DNA from 3 places in the Salinithrix halophila genome. Region 1 is predicted to be linked to each of the others. Evidence: riboswitches for the same ligand, from Rfam matches in the RefSeq annotation. Region 1 holds a riboswitch; each other region holds the start of a gene.
What was found. Region 1 has a riboswitch for cobalamin ahead of cobA (uroporphyrinogen-III C-methyltransferase). Riboswitches for the same ligand answer to the same signal wherever they lie in the genome.
Positions count from the first base shown of each region.

Region 2: it holds a riboswitch for cobalamin, as region 1 does, so the genes downstream of both, metE (5-methyltetrahydropteroyltriglutamate--homocysteine S-methyltransferase) here and cobA (uroporphyrinogen-III C-methyltransferase) in region 1, are expected to answer to the same signal.
Region 3: it holds a riboswitch for cobalamin, as region 1 does, so the genes downstream of both, ACFOUO_RS01845 (ribonucleoside-diphosphate reductase subunit alpha) here and cobA (uroporphyrinogen-III C-methyltransferase) in region 1, are expected to answer to the same signal.

Region 1 covers NZ_JBHSAP010000018.1:51,854-58,004, reverse strand. The annotation lists gene ACFOUO_RS13320 (urease accessory protein UreH) at 1-438, opposite strand, end outside; gene cobA (uroporphyrinogen-III C-methyltransferase) at 473-2,020, opposite strand; cobalamin riboswitch at 2,201-2,396, opposite strand; gene ACFOUO_RS13310 (glutamate synthase subunit beta) at 2,632-4,107, opposite strand; gene gltB (glutamate synthase large subunit) at 4,121-6,151, opposite strand, start outside.
Region 2 covers NZ_JBHSAP010000009.1:644,846-650,996, forward strand. The annotation lists gene metE (5-methyltetrahydropteroyltriglutamate--homocysteine S-methyltransferase) at 1-2,198, opposite strand, end outside; cobalamin riboswitch at 2,339-2,531, opposite strand; gene ACFOUO_RS09485 (hypothetical protein) at 2,724-2,918, shown strand; gene ACFOUO_RS09490 (DUF3153 domain-containing protein) at 3,009-3,716, shown strand; gene ACFOUO_RS09495 (LCP family protein) at 3,952-5,100, shown strand; gene ACFOUO_RS09500 (SPL family radical SAM protein) at 5,634-6,151, opposite strand, start outside.
Region 3 covers NZ_JBHSAP010000004.1:160,807-166,957, reverse strand. The annotation lists gene lepB (signal peptidase I) at 34-549, shown strand; gene ACFOUO_RS01870 (TatD family hydrolase) at 604-1,377, shown strand; gene rnmV (ribonuclease M5) at 1,458-2,039, shown strand; gene rsmA (16S rRNA (adenine(1518)-N(6)/adenine(1519)-N(6))-dimethyltransferase RsmA) at 2,023-2,901, shown strand; gene ACFOUO_RS01855 (ribonuclease H-like YkuK family protein) at 2,964-3,437, shown strand; gene veg (biofilm formation stimulator Veg) at 3,675-3,956, shown strand; cobalamin riboswitch at 4,110-4,309, shown strand; gene ACFOUO_RS01845 (ribonucleoside-diphosphate reductase subunit alpha) at 4,522-6,151, shown strand, end outside.

The DNA of each region.
Region 1 (6,151 bases):
CATCACCATGACCACCATCGCCCCGGTCCCGGCCATTCCGTGAACCATTCCCACCAGGAACGAGCGCAACCGATACCCGACCCGCTGTTCTCCGGGATTTTCATCCCCTGTCTCCGCCGAAGGCCGTCGCATCTCTCCCCTTCGGAAGGCATGAAACGAAGTCCAGCCCAGGGTGACGAGCATACAACCGACAGCGATCTCCATAACCAGTTGAATCGAATCCGGCAGTGCTGTCTTCATGGCCAGGAGCGGCAGCCCGATCAAGAGCAGGGTACAGGTATGCCCCAACCCCCAGTAGATACCAGAAGCCGTCGCCTTCAACACGTTACCGGTGCGGCTGGCGATAGTAGATACCGCGATAAAATGGTCCGGGTCCAATGCATGGCGTAAACCCAGCAGCAAACCAACTCCTAAGGTCGTCCATATTCCCCAATCCATCCGTTTTCCTCCTCTGTCCCATGTAAAGTTGTGATCAATCCGCCAGGCCGGCAAGTGCTTCCTTCGGTTCCGGCAGCCATCGGCTAATTCCCTCGACTAACCCTTCTACGGTATGAGGATTGGCCTCCACATCGACACGCATCCCCGATTCCCCCGCCGCCTGGGCCGTCTCCGGCCCGATACAAGCGATTTGAATGGAGTGCAGCAACTCCTCCCCATCCGGACGCTCTAATCGAAGGACTTCTGAAAAGTGGCGGACCGTCGAGGAGCTTGCAAAAGCGATCCAGTCCGCTTTTCTATCCAGTAGCAGACGGATGGCTTCTTTCGACTGACCAAATACGGTCTGGGCCCCGAAGGCTTTGGTTTCCGTCACACGGCATCCCACCTGGCGAAGAGATTCCGCCAGTTCATCCCGTCGAGAGCGGCCTCGCAATAGAAGGACCTCTTCTCCAGGGGCGATTCGCTCTTCCATGGCTTCCAACAAGGTTTCCACCCGGTCGTCGGCGGCAAAAGATTCCACACATACCCCTTTCTCCTGCAAGGCTTTAGCGGTCTTATCTCCGATTGCCGCCACCTTGACCCCGGCCCATGCTCGAATATCCTTTTCCAACTCCCCCAGAGCGCGGAAAAAGGCGTCCACCGCCGAGACGTGACTGAACAGAAGCCAGTCCCACGAATGTTCCCGGCTCATCTCCTGCAAAAAACCCTCCGTCGGCCTTATACAGGCGACGGGAAATTCCACCGCTTCTCCTCCAAGGAATTCGATGGTTTTGGAAAGCACGCTCGGACCTTGCCGTGTCCGAGGCACCAATATCCGCGTTCCGAACAAGGGCTTTGGTTCATACCAGGAGAGTCGTTCCCGCTCCCGAACCACCTCCCCCACGATAATGACGGCAGGGGACTTAAAGCTGTGTATAATCACCCGTTCCGCGATGTCAGACAAAGTGCCTGTCAACGTCTCCTGGTCTATCCGAGAGCCCCAACGAACCAGGGCTACCGGCGTTTCCGGGCTACGTCCGTACTGGATCAATTGTTCGCAGATATAGTCTAGGTTGGAGACGCCCATCAGGATGACTAGCGTTTCCGGCCCTTTAGCCAGATGCTTCCATTTCACCGAGGGTTCTTTTTTATCTGGACGTTCATGCCCGGTCACCACGGCAAAGGAAGAATTGTAATCGCGATGAGTGACCGGGATTCCCGCATAGGCCGGAACCGCCGTCACAGAGCTGATACCGGGTATTACGTCAAAGGGGACCCCGGCTTGTACCAGAGTGGCCGCTTCCTCCCCACCCCGACCAAAGACGAAGGGGTCTCCTCCCTTCAGCCGTACCACGGTTTTCCCTTCCCCCGCTTTTTGGACAAGGGTCCGGTTGATTTCCTGCTGGGTCCACCGATTGGATGAAGGACGTTTGCCCACGTCGATCTTCTCACAATGATCTGGAACGCTCTCCAGTAAACGCGGACTAACAAGGCGGTCGTACAAGACCACATCCGCCATCTCCAGCGCTTCCTTCCCTTTAACAGTGATCAAACCCGGAGCTCCCGGTCCTGCTCCCACGATAAAAACGAAACCCTTCTCCAACGTCGCAACGCCTCCTTCCGCCATGAAGCCTCTATGCCGCGGGCCCTGGCGAAAACAATAAAAAACACACCCCTGTTAGGATGTGCTTTGTGTGCATGAAAGCATAAACCGGTGATCACCTCGGTGAAATTCACCGTGTGTCCGGTTCTCCGTCACTCACCTCCCCATCCTCGCAGGTACAAATGGTGGTCAGGACAGGCAGGTCTCCTGGCTCATGGTCATCGCTCCCTGCGCCTTCCCGTTCCCCTATGGAACAGTGACATCTTGCAGTTCGCTACCCATTTACAGTGGCGGGACCGCGTCGGACTTTCACCGACTTCCCTTTTAACCGAACACTCCTAAAGGAATGTTCGGCACCTGTCCTTTTCGTATGAAGTTGTCCGTCCACCTCAATATACCTGTTTACGGAATCTTTGTCTACAAAATTTTGTATAGCTTGATTTTTCCCTCCTCTACTACGAAACCGCGAGCATAAAAAAATCCGCCGAAACGGCGGATGACAAAGTTCTTCTATACCGCAAAGGTGGGCCGGTTTCCGGCGAAGCGCCTGTAGGCACCGACCACCCAGCGGAGTGCCCGGAGACTACTAAGTGGGTAAGGAATGATTTTTTTTACGGCAGGTCTGTCTCCCCCATCAGATAGCGGTCGCATTCACGGGCCGCCTCACGTCCTTCGTGGATGGCCCAGACAATGAGGCTCTGTCCCCTGCGTACATCACCAGCAGCGAACACCCCGTCAAAATTGGTCATATACTCCCCGTATTCGGCCTTCACCCGGCGGTTTTGGTGATCTAAGCCGGAGTTCTGCAACAGGGCGTCTTCCGTCCCTTCGAAGCCGATGGCGACCAGCACGAGCTGGGTAGGCCACACTTTCTCCGTGCCGGGAAGCTCGCGGAAGGAATAGCTCCCGTCTTCACGGATGATCTTCTCGGCCTCGACGGTGTGCAATTCTTTGACCTTTCCGTTTTCATCCCCCACCAGCTTCTTGGTGATGATGGAATATTGCCGAGGGTCTTTACCGAAACGGGCTTTCGCCTCTTCGTAAGCGTAGTCCAAGGTAAAGACAAAAGGTTGTTCCGGCCAGGGATTGTTTTCCTCCCTTGTATCAGGCAGCTTTGGATGCCTACCGAACTGAACGACACTTTTGCACCGTTGGCGCAAGGCGGTGGCGACACAGTCCGCCCCGGTGTCCCCGCCCCCGATGACGATAACATCCTTTCCTTCTGCGGAAATGGAAGTTTCGAAAGCGGGGTCGAGCAGGTCTTTCGTCGATTCGGTCAGGTATTTCATCGCCAGATGAATCTCCTCTAGATTCCGCCCTTCCAGGGCGAGATCCCGGTGTTTTTGCGCTCCTGCACACAGGATAACGGCATCGAATTCATCCCGCAATTGGTCGAGGGTGACGTCTTTCCCGATTTCCGTCCCGGTGATAAAGTGGACGCCTTCTTCCTTCAACAGATCAACCCGGCGTTCCACGAGTCGTTTTTCCAGTTTCATGTTGGGAATCCCGTACATGAGCAGTCCACCGATCCGATCATCCCGCTCATAAATGGTCACCGAATGACCCGCTTTGTTCAGTTGGTCAGCAGCAGCCAGACCGGCAGGCCCTGACCCCACCACTGCCACGGTTTTCCCCGTTCGAGTTTTCGGCGGGCTCGGTACAATCCAGCCTTCTGCAAACCCGCGGTCGATAATTTCCCGTTCGATGTTCTTGATGGCCACCGCTGGATCGTGAATAGCCACCGTACAGGCCCCTTCACAGGGAGCGGGACAGACCCGCCCAGTAAATTCAGGAAAATTATTGGTTTTGAGGAGGCGATCCAACGCCTCTTTCCAGCGGCCCCGGTAGACTAGATCGTTCCACTCGGGGATCAGGTTGTAGAGCGGGCATCCGGAATCGGTGCCGTTGATTGGAATCCCCGTATGGCAGAAGGGTGTGCCGCAATCCATGCAGCGGGCCCCCTGCTTTTTCAATTCATCTTCGGGAAGCGGTAGTTGATATTCGTTCCAATCCCGCAGACGGGTGAGCGGATCCCGCTCACTCGCTGTCTTGCGTTCGTATTCCATAAAGCCCGTGGCTTTACCCATGCGACTCCCCTCCTTATCCAGTGAGTACCGGTTCGCGGCGTACCTTTCCGGTCTTTTTCTCCGGTCGATTTCCTTCCTTTTTCTCGAAAGCGGCTGCCATCGCCTCTTGTTCATTCATACCGGCGGCCATCAGTTCCCCGATGGACTCCATCATTTGTTTGTAATCCTTCGGGATCACCTTGACGAACTTGGCAACGGAATCCTCCCACTTTTCCAGCACGGATGTGGCGTGAAGGCTACCTGTGTGCCGGATGTGGTTTTCGATGAGTTCTTTCACTTCTCCGAGATCCTGCTCATCCTCCAGGCTCTCAAGCAGGACCAATTCACGGTTTACATTGCGGGTGAGGGTATCGAGATCCTCAGCCAGTACGTAAGCAACCCCGCCCGACATCCCGGCGGCAAAGTTTTTGCCCACCGAGCCGAGGATCACCACCTGTCCCCCCGTCATATATTCACAGCCGTGGTCACCGACACCTTCAACAACAGCGCGAACTCCGCTGTTGCGGACACAGAAACGCTCGCCGGCGACCCCGCGGATATAGGCTTCTCCTGCCGTTGCCCCATAAAAGGCAACGTTACCGATCACCGTGTTTTCCTCCGGCGCGAAAGCTGCTCCTTCCGGCGGGTACACCACGATTTTCCCGCCGGAAAGCCCTTTGCCCACATAATCATTTGCGTCACCTTCCACCGTCAGGCTAACGCCTTTCGGCACGAAGGCTCCCAGGCTCTGTCCCGCAGAACCCTGGAAACGAAGGCGAATCGTATCGTCCGGCAGCCCTTTTGCACCGAAACGTTTCGTCACTTCGCTTCCCAGGATGGTCCCTACTACTCGGTCGGTGTTACGAATCGGGAGGGTCGCTTCCACTTGCTCTCCCGATTCCAGAGCCGGCTGACAGAGAGCCAACAGTTCCCGGCGGTCGAGGGAGCCGTCCAAACCATGATCCTGAGGACGTTTAAAGTAGCGGCCCGTTTCCGGCGGAACATCCGGCTGGTGCAGAAGCGGTGACAGATCCAGGCTCTTGGCTTTCCAGTGGTGTTTCGCCCGCTCGCTCACCTTCAGCAAATCATTGCGACCGATCAGTTCTTCCAGCCGACGGAAGCCGAGCTGGGCCATGATCTCCCGAACCTCTTCAGCCACAAAACGCATATAGTTCACGACATGATCCGGATCACCGATGAATTTTTTACGAAGGTCCGGGTTTTGCGTAGCAACCCCCACAGGACAGGTATCCAAATGACAAGCGCGCATCATCACACAGCCCAGAACGACAAGGGGAGCTGTCGCAAATCCATATTCTTCAGCCCCGAGCAGGGCGGCGACAACCACGTCCCGGCCGGTCATCATTTTGCCGTCGGTTTCCAACACCACCCGCTCCCGCAAATTGTTGAGGAGCAGGGTCTGATGGGTTTCCGCCAACCCAAGCTCCCAGGGAAGGCCGGCATGTTTGATGCTGGTCCTCGGTGAGGCACCAGTCCCGCCTTCGTAACCGCTGATCATGATCACATCCGCCAATCCTTTAGCGACTCCGGCGGCAATCGTTCCGACACCGGGCTTGGATACGAGCTTAACGTTGATCCGAGCCTCGGGATTAGCGTTTTTCAAGTCATGGATCAACTGAGCCAGATCCTCGATGGAGTAAATATCGTGATGAGGCGGTGGAGAGATCAACCCGACTCCAGGTGTAGATCCCCGCACTTCAGCAATCCAGGGATACACTTTGTTACTGGGAAGCTGACCACCCTCACCGGGCTTTGCCCCCTGAGCCATCTTGATCTGGATCTCGTCGGCATTCATCAGATAGTGGCTGGAGACCCCGAAGCGGCCGGAAGCTACTTGTTTGATCCCGCTGCGGCGGGAGTCCCCGTTTGCCTCCGGAGTGAACCGATCCGGGTCCTCCCCGCCTTCTCCGCTGTTGCTCTTGCCACCCAGGCGATTCATCGCGATGGCCAGCGCTTCATGGGCTTCTTCACTCAGGGCTCCGTAGGACATAGCCCCAGTCTTGAAGCGGCGGACAATGGACTCGACAGGTTCCACTTCCTCAAT
Region 2 (6,151 bases), on a different contig from region 1:
CCACAGTCCGGATTAATCCAGAACAGACTAGGTTCAAGAACACGCAGGGCGCGCCGGACAGATTCAGCCATTTCTTCCACCGGGGGGACACGGGGGCTATGGATGTCGTAAACCCCGAGCCCAATTCCTTTATCATAGGTATGGGTTTCAAAGGCTTCAATCAACTCTCCATGACTACGGGAGGTCTCAATCGAGATCACGTCAGCATCCATCTCCCGAATCGCCTCCAAAATATCATGAAAATCACTGTAACACATGTGTGTGTGAACCTGGGTCTCTGCTACCGTTCCCGAAACCGCCAGCCGGAAAGAGGAGATAGCCCAGTCCAGGTAGGTCTTTTGCTCCTCCGACTTCAGGGGCAACCCTTCACGGAGTGCCGGCTCATCCATTTGGATCATGCCGATCCCAGCGGCTTCCAATGCCTTTACTTCCGCCTTTAAGGCAAGAGCCACCTGACGGGCTACCTCCTGGCGCGGGAGATCGTCTCGTACAAACGACCAATTAAGGATCGTCACCGGGCCCGTCAACATCCCCTTTACCGGCCTTGAAGTTAGACTCTGTGCGTAGACGACCTCTTCTACTGTCATCGCTTCCCGGAACTCGACATCGCCAAAGAGGATCGGGGGTTTGACACACCGAGAACCGTAGGATTGGACCCAACCGTAGCGAGTAAAAGCAAAACCGTCTAATTTTTCACCGAAATACTCCACCATGTCCGTACGTTCAAACTCTCCATGTACCAATACATCCAGATCTAGCTCCTCCTGGATATGGATCCAATCGGCGATTTCTTTTTTTACAAATTCCCGGTACCGGGCATCGGACCAATCCCCTCTGCGCCATTTTAGGCGGGCTCCACGAACTTCTCGAGTTTGGGGCAGGCTCCCGATGGTAGTTGTCGGAAACAGAGGGAGACGGAAGCGCTCCTGCTGGATGCGACGTCGTTCCGGGTAGGGGGTGTCTCGCCACGTATCCAATTCGGTAACCTGACGGACAGCCTCCCTCACTTCCGGCCGGGTGCGTAACTCGGATCGGGCCAATCCATGAAGAGCGTCCCGGGCCGCCTGAAGCCCCTCCTCGACCATTTCCTTTCTTTCACAGAGGGCACGGGTGAGAAGGGTCGTTTCCTCTAGTTTTTCTTCCGCAAAAGAGAGCGCCCGTTTCAAAACTGGAGGCAGCTCCTCTTCCTTCCCGACTGAGACCGGGACGTGAATCAAGCTACAGGAAGGCTGAATCCACCATCCGCTACATGCCCCTAGCGAACGAAGTTCCCCTTCCAGGAAGTCTAGCTCCTGGGGCAGATCCCCACGCCAAATGTTACGCCCATCGAGAATGCCGACTCCCATTACCTTGTTCTCTGGAAAGCCGAATCGACGGAGGGAGTGGAGGTTCCCCTCTCTCCCTGCCTGGAAGTCGAGGCCAATCCCCGCTACAGGTAGACGAGCTACATCCTGATAATGCTCAATCGAACCAAAATAGGTTTGAAGCATGATTCGAACCCCCGAAACCGATCGAGCCAACTCCTGATAGACTTCCTCGACGGCTTCCATCTCCCCATGAGGGTGGGTGAGAACCAAGGCGGGTTCATCCACCTGAACCCATTCCACCCCTGCATCCTCTAATTCCCGCAGAACCTTGGCATAAAGAGGTACCAACTTTTTCAGCACTCCTGGAAGATCAGCCGGTTTAAAACCCTTCGACAGTTTGGCAAAGGTGTAAGGGCCGAGCAAGACGGGTTTTCCCTCGATGCCCAGTTCTTCCTTCGCTTCTCTCCAGGCGGTCAGGGGTTTATTCTCGGTAAGAACCGGCTCGGCCTCCCCCCATTCCGGTACGATGTAGTGGTAGTTGGTGTTAAACCATTTCGTCATTTCACAAGCTGCTTTTCCCTCAGCCCCCCGGGCCATCGAAAAATAGGTGTTCAGGGAAACTGGCCCTTCTCGGTGCTGAAATCGCTCAGGGATCAGGCCGAACATCACCGCTGTATCCAACACATGGTCATACAGAGTGAAGTCACCGACCGGAACCCGGTTCACCCCAGCATCGGCCTGTTTTTTTATATGTTCTAGTCGGATTCGCTTCATCGCGGGCAAAAAATCCTTTTCTTCCGTTTTCCCGGCCCAGAAATCCTCCAACACTCTTTTCCATTCACGTTCCGCCCCGATCCGGGGGAAACCCAAATTGCTGCTTTCGATCTTCATAGCGGCCACGCTCCCTCCAAGGAAATAAAAAAGACATCCCACGCCTTTCAACAGACAGGTGGACATGTCTAACCGGGCCGCTTCGTGCGACGAATTCTCCAGTGGATCATTCCAACACCTCCCTATCTACCGTAGGTCAAACAGTGTCGTTGGAACAGGCAGGTCTCCTGGCTCCAGGTTCATCATCTGCTGCCCGCCTTCCCGGCCGTGCTTGGCCAGTGGCTGATGGGCAGCGACTTCCCTGTCACAGTGGCGGGACCGCGCCGGAATCACACCGGCTTCCCTTTTCAACCTCTCCTCAGTGGGAGGGGTACCTGTCCCCGCGATATACAATTGAACCTTTCGGTTATAAAATAACGTTCCCATGGATGGGAGCTCAAGTCAAGATGTTTATTATTGGGGTGGACATTTTTTCGTTCCATTTCGTCAATTTTTGCGTTACCCTAAAAGAGGATCAATCGGAAGCTCCCGCCTCTCCTTTTGGGTCCGGACTCCGATTCGACCGCCCAAGGAGGATGGATGAGTATGGATAACAAACAGTTGCATCAAAAGGTGATCCAAGTGAAGGAAATGCAGGAATCAGGGGTCCTTCGGTTTGAACAACCCAACCCCATCGCCGACTCTCTCTCCCGGGTTCGTTTCGATGAGACTGGTCAGGTCGATCCCAAGACGGTAGATCCGAATGTCAAAGCCCTGCTCACCCTTGTCGAATTATATTAACCGGAGGAAGCCAACGGCATCGACCGACCACCGGAGGCCTCACGGGGCCTCTTCCTTATATGTCCAAAGGTGGACAGAAGGAGCGGATGGATGAAGACAAACCGATACACCTTTATAGGCCTGCTCGTACTTTCCCTCTGTTTGCTAGCTGGCTGTGTAGACGCTGATATGCATATCACAGTCCATGCCGACGGCTCTGGGGTTTACCGGCTAAAAATGCTGACTAACCCCTTGCTGACGGAGAAGCTGCAACCTATCCGGAAAAAGGCAGAGGCCAAAGGATATCAAATCAGGGATCTGAAAAAAGGAAACCAAACCGGTTGGATAGCGGAAAAACGTGTCTCCAACATCGCCGATGACCCACCAGCCAGGGATCTTCTGGAAGAGATTTCTCCCGGAGGAAAAGAAGCAGGCCTTCTTCCCTCTCTTCCTGACAAGAAGCAGGGCCCGCTAAAGGTGGTTAACGGCTTTTTCAACACATCGATCACGTTCAAAGAAAATCTAAATTTGAAACGCCTTTCGACGGATGACCCCTTGGGGAAAAACTTGATCGACCAAATGAACCTCAATCTCAAGCTCACCCTTCCCTTGGAACCCGAAGCACATAATGCCGATAACGTCTCCGCCGATGGCAAGACGTTGACCTGGAACCTGAAACCAGGCGAATCAAACCCGGTCCGTGTTCAAATGCAGGTCCCCAATCCGGTCGGCTGGGGAATCCTCCTCCTCACTCTGCTGATCATCACGGTGATCGCTTTCTGGCTAATACGGCGATCCCGCCGCCGACATGTCCGCTGATGAAGGATCAGCGGCTCCCTTTCCTTTCTCTTCCTTTCCTTTCGTGTTCTTTGGACATGATGAGATAAACCCTCTGAACGTGTCTTCCACCTCTTTGTGGGTGCTGAACCTTTGAGGAAAGGGAATTCGGCTTTACACGTATAAAATTGACCGGAATCCTTCCGGAATATATCATATGTAAAAAAAGAAAACCTGGATACCAAAAAGCGGGGTATGACCTATCAACCAGTCACGAATGACACGAGTGAAGGAAAAGAAGAAAAAGAAACTGTGGCTGCGAATCTTCTTGTCCCTCCTCATCATTGGAGTCCTTGCATCCGGTTATTTTATCTACCAGGTCTTTGGTGCCGTAGACCAATCCTATGATCCTCTCAATCGAAAGAAATCCGACAAAAGGGATAAGGAAGTCACGATGGATGAGCCTTTTACGGTCCTTCTGGTCGGAACTGATGTTAAGTCTGCGAAAGCGAAGAATTGGCGTTCCGACACCATGATCGTCGCTGCCGTGAATCCGAAAAAGAAATCGATCAAGATGGTCAGCGTCCCTAGGGACACCTATGCTGAAATCGCCAACTCTAACGGGGTAAAAACCAAACTGAACGCGGCTCCCTACTATGGAACCCAGAACCGTGTCGGCCCCATGACCAATACAGTGCAAACGTTGGAAAACTATCTCAACATCCCGATCGATTACTACGTAAAAATCAATTTCAGCGGATTCATCCAGGTCGTCGATGCCCTCGGGGGAGTGGACGTAGACGTTCCTTTCAATTTCAACATGCGACTCTTCTACAAATGGTATACGTTTAAGCAAGGCCCTACCCATCTAGACGGTCACGAAGCCTTGGCCTACGTCCGAATGCGGAAATCGGATCCACGGGGAGACGCCGGTCGAAACGAGCGCCAGCGCGAAGTGGTGCAAAACTTGATGAGTCAAGCCGTCAGTCTCAACTCCGTATCCAAGATCGACGATGTCCTGAAGGCTGTCGGAGACAATGTCAGTCACAATATGAAAGTCAGTGAGATGTACAAACTGCAATCCACCTACCGGAGTATCCCTAAAGACCGAACGGAAACCCTGAAAGTCCAGGGATACGATTCCAAGGATAATCCTCAGGGAATCTGGTACCACTATATCAATGACAACGAACGACTGCGGATCAGTCATATTCTCCAAAAAGAACTTGAATTGCCACTTGAAACCCTGGACGGTCAGAAGTTCCAAGGACAAAGCCCGGCGGAAGAAGGAGCCGACCAGACAGAGGGAACTCCCGAAAGGGGAAACGGTACCGGATCCACCCCCCAAAACGGAACTAACAACGGAACCAACAACGGAACCCAAAACGGGACAACAGGGGGATCCTCCGGTTCGCCCGGCTACTGAATCTCACCGCTCCAGAGGAGCGGTTTTTTTCTGGGTTCATATCCGGAGTTTTAAGCCAATACCTACCTATAGGCCTAACAGCCTATCCATATAGCCGAAAAGCCCCTGTTTTAATTTGGGCCTTCGGTTGATTGTGCAGTCAGCATCCGCCGATTAAACTGAAAATAGAACATTTCAGACTCATTTTTCTTTTTTTCTTCTATCCCTTCAATGAATGTCCATCAGGGTTGCCTGAGCAAAAGGAGTGGGAGCATGCGGTTCAAAGTTCGTGTCTGGCGAATACTAAAGACCCATCAGCGGATTCAGGTCCTCCAATACCGGGCCAATACCGCCCGTAGAACGGAAACACCAACCCTACCCTAACCCAAAGGCTTAGGAACACCCATTCGCTGTTCCAGGAAAGCCAGCACGGACACTCGGAACCGCTTTGGCGGTTAACCACCTGTCCACTTCCACCAATAAAAACCGTTTTAAAAACCGGCTGTGAGAGCAGTCGGCTTTTTAATTGCACGTCAAAGAAGCATTGAAGCAACTCAAAATAAGCTCAGTTGGATCGGCGCTTCACTCTGGTGCTCCTTGTCATTAGTGTCCACCGGGTGAACCGCGCCCGCTATCGGAGGAACCCGAGAGAGGAGACCGGCTTTTTCAGCAAGTCTTTTTACTTTTTCTGTTACGTGGCAACGATACTCTTCTGGTGCATAAGCCCCCTCGTACAGGCGGACCAAATGGGGATACAACCGAGGGAAAGCTGGTTGTATCTGGCGGAAAAACCAATCCTTCACCTCGGGTTTCAAGCGCAAGACAGATGGGAGGAGAAAGCCAGCCCCTTGTTTTGCTGCTTCCTGAATAACTTCCTCCAGCTGCTCATCGCTATCGGTAAGAAAGGGCATAATCGGTGCCAGGAAGACCCCGGCAGGGATCCCTGCCTCCGTCAACTCTCGTACCATACGAAGCCGTTGACGGGGATGGGGAGAGGAAGGCTCTGTTTTTTTCCACACCTCTTCATCCAGTGTACTGATGCTGACGTTAATGGAATGAATCCGCATGGTGG
Region 3 (6,151 bases), on a different contig from region 1:
ACGACAATCGACCAGAGTTTGGAGGGGGCCAGGATGGGGAAGAAAGCAAAAAATGCAGCGAGTGAATGGTTAACGGCGATATTGGTGGCGGCATCCCTGATCATCATTATCCGTGTCTTTCTGTTCGCTCCTTATGAAGTACACGGCGAATCGATGTACCCCACGTTCAAAGGGGAAGAGCTCTTAATCGTCAATAAATGGATCTATGATGTGGAAAAACCCCAATACGGGGAGATTGTCATTTTTCATACCGCTGAGCAGCGGGATTTCATCAAGCGGGTGATTGGCAAGCCGGGGGACCGGATTGCCGTGAAAAACGGCCAGGTATATCGCAACGGAAAGAAACTGAATGAGCCCTATATGAATGAAAAAATCAGGAGATCCCTTCCGGAGACGGTAGTTCCCCAGGGTCACTTGTTCGTCATGGGAGATAACCGAAATCATAGCCGGGACAGCCGGGACATCGGGCCGGTTGCCATCGCTGAAATAGTGGGACGGGCAGATGTTCAACTGACGCCCCTTTCCGACTTTCGGTTGCTGTTCCGTTGATTTGACCAGAAGAATACTCCCGATCCGCAGCAACGAATGAGGAGGCAAACATCGATGCTTTTCGACAGCCACACCCATCTCAACGATACCCAGTTTGACGAAGACCGGGATGAAGTGATCCGCCGCGCGCGGGAGGAATACGGAGTAACACGGATCGTCAACATTGGTTTTGACCGGGAAACGATCCCCGCTTCCCTCGCTTTGGCCGAAGCCTATGACTTTATCTATACGGGTGTCGGATGGCACCCTGTCGAGGCGGTGGAGATGAAGGCGGCGGATCTGGACTGGCTGGAAGAACTGTGCGATCATCCCAAGGTGGTCGCCTTAGGCGAGATGGGGCTGGATTACCACTGGGATAAGTCTCCCAAGGGGGTACAGGAAAGTGTTTTTCGACAGCAGATCCGGCTTGCCCGGGAAGTGGACATGCCGATTATCATCCATAACCGGAAGGCAGACGAAGACGTAGTCCGTATCCTGAAGGAGGAGAAGGCAGACGAAGTCGGCGGTGTGATGCACTGTTTCAGCGGGGATTGGGCCATGGCGGAAGAATGCCTCACGATGAATTTTTACATCGGTTTGGGCGGCCCGGTCACTTTTAAAAATGCGAAACAACCCAAAGAAGTGGCTAAAAGGGTGCCTTTGGACCGGTTGTTGGTGGAAACCGATGCCCCTTACCTGGCTCCCCATCCCAATCGGGGCAAGAGAAACGAGTCGGGATATGTACGTTTGGTAGCGGAAACGATTGCTGAACTCCGGGAGCTTCCCGTGGAAGAGCTGGCCGCTCGTACCTATGAAAACACCTGCCGCCTGTTCCGGATCCCAGATTGATTTACCATTACGACGAGCGATTCCTGGAGTGAAACCGTACACCTCTCTGCTTTTATCGCTTGTTTGAAAAAGGATGATAGATGATCGACGACTCGATTGGACCATGGAGGAAGATCCGTGAAGTGATCGTGGTGGAGGGAAAAAAAGATACCGCTGCTGTACAAAGAGCCGTAAATGCGGATACCCTGGAGACCCGGGGGTCCGCAATCGGCTCTGACAAGGTGGCAGAAGTTCGGCGTGCTGCAGAAAAGAGGGGAGTCATCATCCTGACGGATCCTGACGGAGCCGGAGAGCGTATTCGCCGCATTCTCTCCCGTGAAGTCCCCGGTTGCAAGCAAGCCTTCATCCCAAGGGAGGAAGCCCGTGGCCCGAAAGGGGTCGGAGTGGAGTATGCTCGTCCGGAATCGATCCGGCGTGCATTGGAGGAAGCCCGGACGGAGGAGGAGGCCGGGGAGCCCTCTGTTTCTTGGGCCGATTACTTGGAGGCCGGCCTCGCCGGAGGAGCTGAATCCCGCCGGCGGCGGGAAAAGGTGGCGTTAGCCTTGGGTATCGGATATGCTAATGGCCGTCAGTTTTACCGTCGTCTGCATCTTTTGCGGATTACGGGAGAAGAATTTGAAGAAGCGCTCCGCCGCGCCCGAAGGGATGAAGAGAATGACTGAACCCACAATCACTGCTCGAACAAGACAGATCCTCCGTCGTCATGGGTTGACCTTGAAAAAAAGCTTGGGCCAGCATTTTTTAACGGACCGGCATATACTGGATCGGATCCTGGACGCAGCGGAGCTGGGACCCGAGACCGGCGTATTGGAGATCGGTCCCGGTGTGGGGGCCTTGACGGAACGGCTCGCCCAAGAAGCCAAGGCGGTCGTCGCCGTTGAGCTGGATAACCGGCTCGTTCCGGTGTTGGAGGAGTTGTTTGCCCCGTTCCCGTCTGTTCAAATCATCCACGGGGATGCGATGCAGGTTAACCTGCTTGATTTGATCGAGACCCGTCTCGGAGACTGCCGGCAGCGGAGTGTGGTGGCCAATCTCCCCTACTATGTCACCTCTCCGATCCTGATGCGCCTTCTAGAGGAACGTCTGCCCCTGGATTCGATCGTGGTCATGATCCAAAAGGAAGTAGCGGAACGCCTTACAGCAGAGCCGGGCTCCAAGGCCTATGGCTCGATCACCGTCACCACCCAATATTATACGCAGCCGGAGTGGGTGACCCGTGTGCCCGCTCACGTATTTTTGCCTCGTCCGCAGGTGGATTCGGCGGTGATCCGACTTCGTGTCCGTGAAACCCCGGCTGTCTCCGTTTCTGATGAGCACTTGTTCTTCCGGGTGGTTCGGTCTGCTTTTGGCCAACGGAGGAAAACCCTTCCCAATGCCCTCTCCGCAGGCCTCTTTGGAGGGAAGCGGAAAGGGGAATTGACTGATTGGCTGGTAGAAGCTGATATCGATCCAAAACGGAGGGGTGAAACCCTCTCGCTTGTCGAATTTGCCCGATTAGCCAACCTGTTGGATGAACGTGTTTGAAGATTCATATCATGTAGGGGAGAAGAAACCGGCGTTGTCCGGAGAGCCCGGAGGGAACCCCGATGCAGTTCTTCCATCCTCGTAAAGGTCGAATTAGCCTGGAACAAATGATATCGGAGATCTACGCCTACATCGAAGAGGATCGGTCCGCCGTCTACAAAATGGTGATCGGGACTGATTCTCAGACAAGCCATCGCGGTACCTTGTTTGTGACAGCCATCATTATCCACCGTGTAGGGAAAGGGGCCCTTTTTTACTACTCCAAAAAGAAGAGCCGTCCGCTTCTGGACCTTCGCTACCGGATCTACAAGGAAACGGAGTACAGTCTAAGCTGCATGGAAAAGTTGAAGGAAAAGGATTTTCTGAGCGCTTCTTGGGACCTTCCGGTAGAGATTCACCTGGATGTAGGCCGAAAAGGAGAAACCCGCAAGCTGATTCAGGAAGTGGTGGGATGGGTAACAGCCGTTGGGTATACAGCCAAGATTAAACCGGACGCCTATGCGGCCAGTGCGGTTGCGGATCGTTTTACGAAATGAAGGCTTACCAACGGTAGAAATTGGTTTGGGATTTCATTGCGGGATTTCCCGCTTTTTTTGTTTTGGGTAGTGCCCATGATTTACCCTGAAGGAAAGCAGAAGGATGTCGGGATTTAGGTATTCCTGTCATTTGGAAAAAACCCGTTGACACAGGGCTTTTCCCCTTGCTATAATTCAACTTTTGACAATAAACCCTTGCCGTGATATAATAATCATCGAGTGAGGTGGTCGAATTAAATGGGTAGGAATGCGCTATCTGAGATAAAACGGACGTTGGAAGGTTATATTGGACAGAAGATCCGGTTGAAAGCCAACAGCGGACGTCGCAAGACCATTGAGCGAAGTGGGGTTTTGGAAGAAACGTACCCCTCTGTCTTCATCGTGAAACTGGACGAGGAACAGCATTCCTTTGAGCGTGTCTCGTATAGCTACGCAGACATCCTGACGGAAACTGTGGAATTAACCGTCTGTCACGGTGAGGGACAAGTCCCTGTAAAATATGTAAAGAATCCTCAATAAGCACCGGAAGACACCCGGTGCCGTTGATTGGCTGGTCATCGAAATCCGAGCCCGAGTGGATCGGATTTTTTTATGTCCCTTTTTGCTTGCACCTTTCCAATCATTTGTGTAAAATCGGATATATAGTAATTTGTATAAATTAAAACACCATATCTTGTGTTCAAGGTTTCAGGTGCTTAGCGGCTTAAAATGGGAATCCGGTGCAAATCCGGAGCTGTCCCCGCAACTGTATGTGTGGACGAAACGAAACAGCCACTGCGCGTCGGGTCCTGTATGACAGGGCTTTCCGCGCCGGAAGGCTCGGAGTAGGACGAAACACCAGCCAGTAGACCTGCCTGAAACCATCGGTTTCTGATCTTCGGGGATTGAGAGGAGAAACGGTGCGGACATAAGGGAGGAACCAGCGGTCCGATCGGCACCGTTTTTATTTTGCGGATATCCTCCCCTCCTATGTCTTAGCCGATTTTCTCCCGCCCGCAATCGGGCGTTTTTTCATGGAGTGGAAAAGAGGGTGGAGAAAGGGGGCAGTTGCCCCCACTAAGGAAGGGTGGAAAATCGGATGACGATGATCCTGAAGGAACGGGGAGATACACGTCCGTTGGAGGAACAGAAACTGAGGGAATGGATCCAACAGTTGATGGAACGGTTTCCCCACCTGAATGCAGATTCCTATATGGATAAAACCGTACGTGAATTATTGGGGAAAGAGCGTTGTACAGAGGAACAGATGACCAACCTCCTGATCCTCAACGCCCTGGAGAACATCAGTGGGGATACTCCTGATTGGACTTATGTGGCTGCAGAAGCCTATGTACGTTCCCTGTACCGGGAGGCAGCGAGGAGCCGGGGGGGAGATCCGGCGAAGGGGTACGGTGACTTTGCCTCCATGGTTCGAACGCTCACCCAAAAAGGGATCTATTCCTCACTACTGACACAAGCTTATACAGAAGAGGAGATGTGCGAACTAGCGCTGGCCATTGAGCCGGCAAGAGATCGTCTGTTTACATATATCGGCTTACGAACGCTGGCTGATCGTTACCTGGCACGCGATCATGACGGGGCGGTGTACGAGCTTCCCCAGGAGCGCTTCCTGGTTATCGCCATGGTTCTGATGTCGAGGGAGCCCCGTAGTCAGAGAGTGATGCTGGTAAAGGAGGCATACTGGGCCCTATCCAACCTGTATATGACGGTGGCCACTCCCACTTTCGCTAATGCAGGGAAGAATTACGGTCAGTTATCTTCTTGTTTTATCGACACAGTGGAGGATTCCCTGAGGGGGATCTACGACAGTAACACGGATGTTGCCACCCTCTCCAAAGGAGGGGGCGGGCTTGGTGTCTACCTGGGTAAGATTCGCTCCCGTGGCAGCGATATCAAGGGGTTCAAAGGGATTAGTTCCGGCGTCCTGCCTTGGATGAAGCAATTGAATAATACGGCTGTCAGTGTCGATCAGCTGGGTCAGCGACAGGGTTCCATCGCTGCTTACCTGGACCTCTGGCATAAGGATATTTTCTCTTTTCTCGACGCCAAACTGAACAATGGAGATGAACGTCTGCGAACCCATGATATCTTTACAGGCGTATGCGTTCCCGATCTGTTCATGGAGAAGGTGGAAGAGAGGGAGGAGTGGCACCTATTTGACCCTCACGAAGTACGCCGGGTGATGGGCTTCTCTCTGGAGGACTTTTATGATGAAGAGCGGGGAGCCGGTTCTTTCCGTGAGAAGTACGAGGCTTGTGTGGCCCATCCCGACCTCTCCCGGAAAACGGTGTCGGCCATTGAGATCATGAAACGGATTATGATTTCTCAGCTGGAGACCGGAACTCCGTATATGTTCTATCGGGATGAGGTCAACCGGATGAATCCCAACAAGCATGCTGGTATGATTTACTCCTCCAACCTATGTTCGGAGATCATGCAAAATATGAGTCCCACCACCGTGGAAGAAGAACGAACCGAGGATGGAAAAATCGTCGTTACCAAGGTGCCCGGTGACTTTGTGGTCTGTAATCTGTCTTCCATCAATCTGGGCAGAGCTGTACCCGACGAAGTGCTGGAACGGTTGATCCCGATCCAGGTGCGGATGCTGGACAACGTGATCGACCTGAATACGATTGAGGTTCTTCAAGCGAAGTTGACCAATGAAAAATACCGGGCGATCGGTCTGGGTACATTCGGCTGGCACCATCTACTCG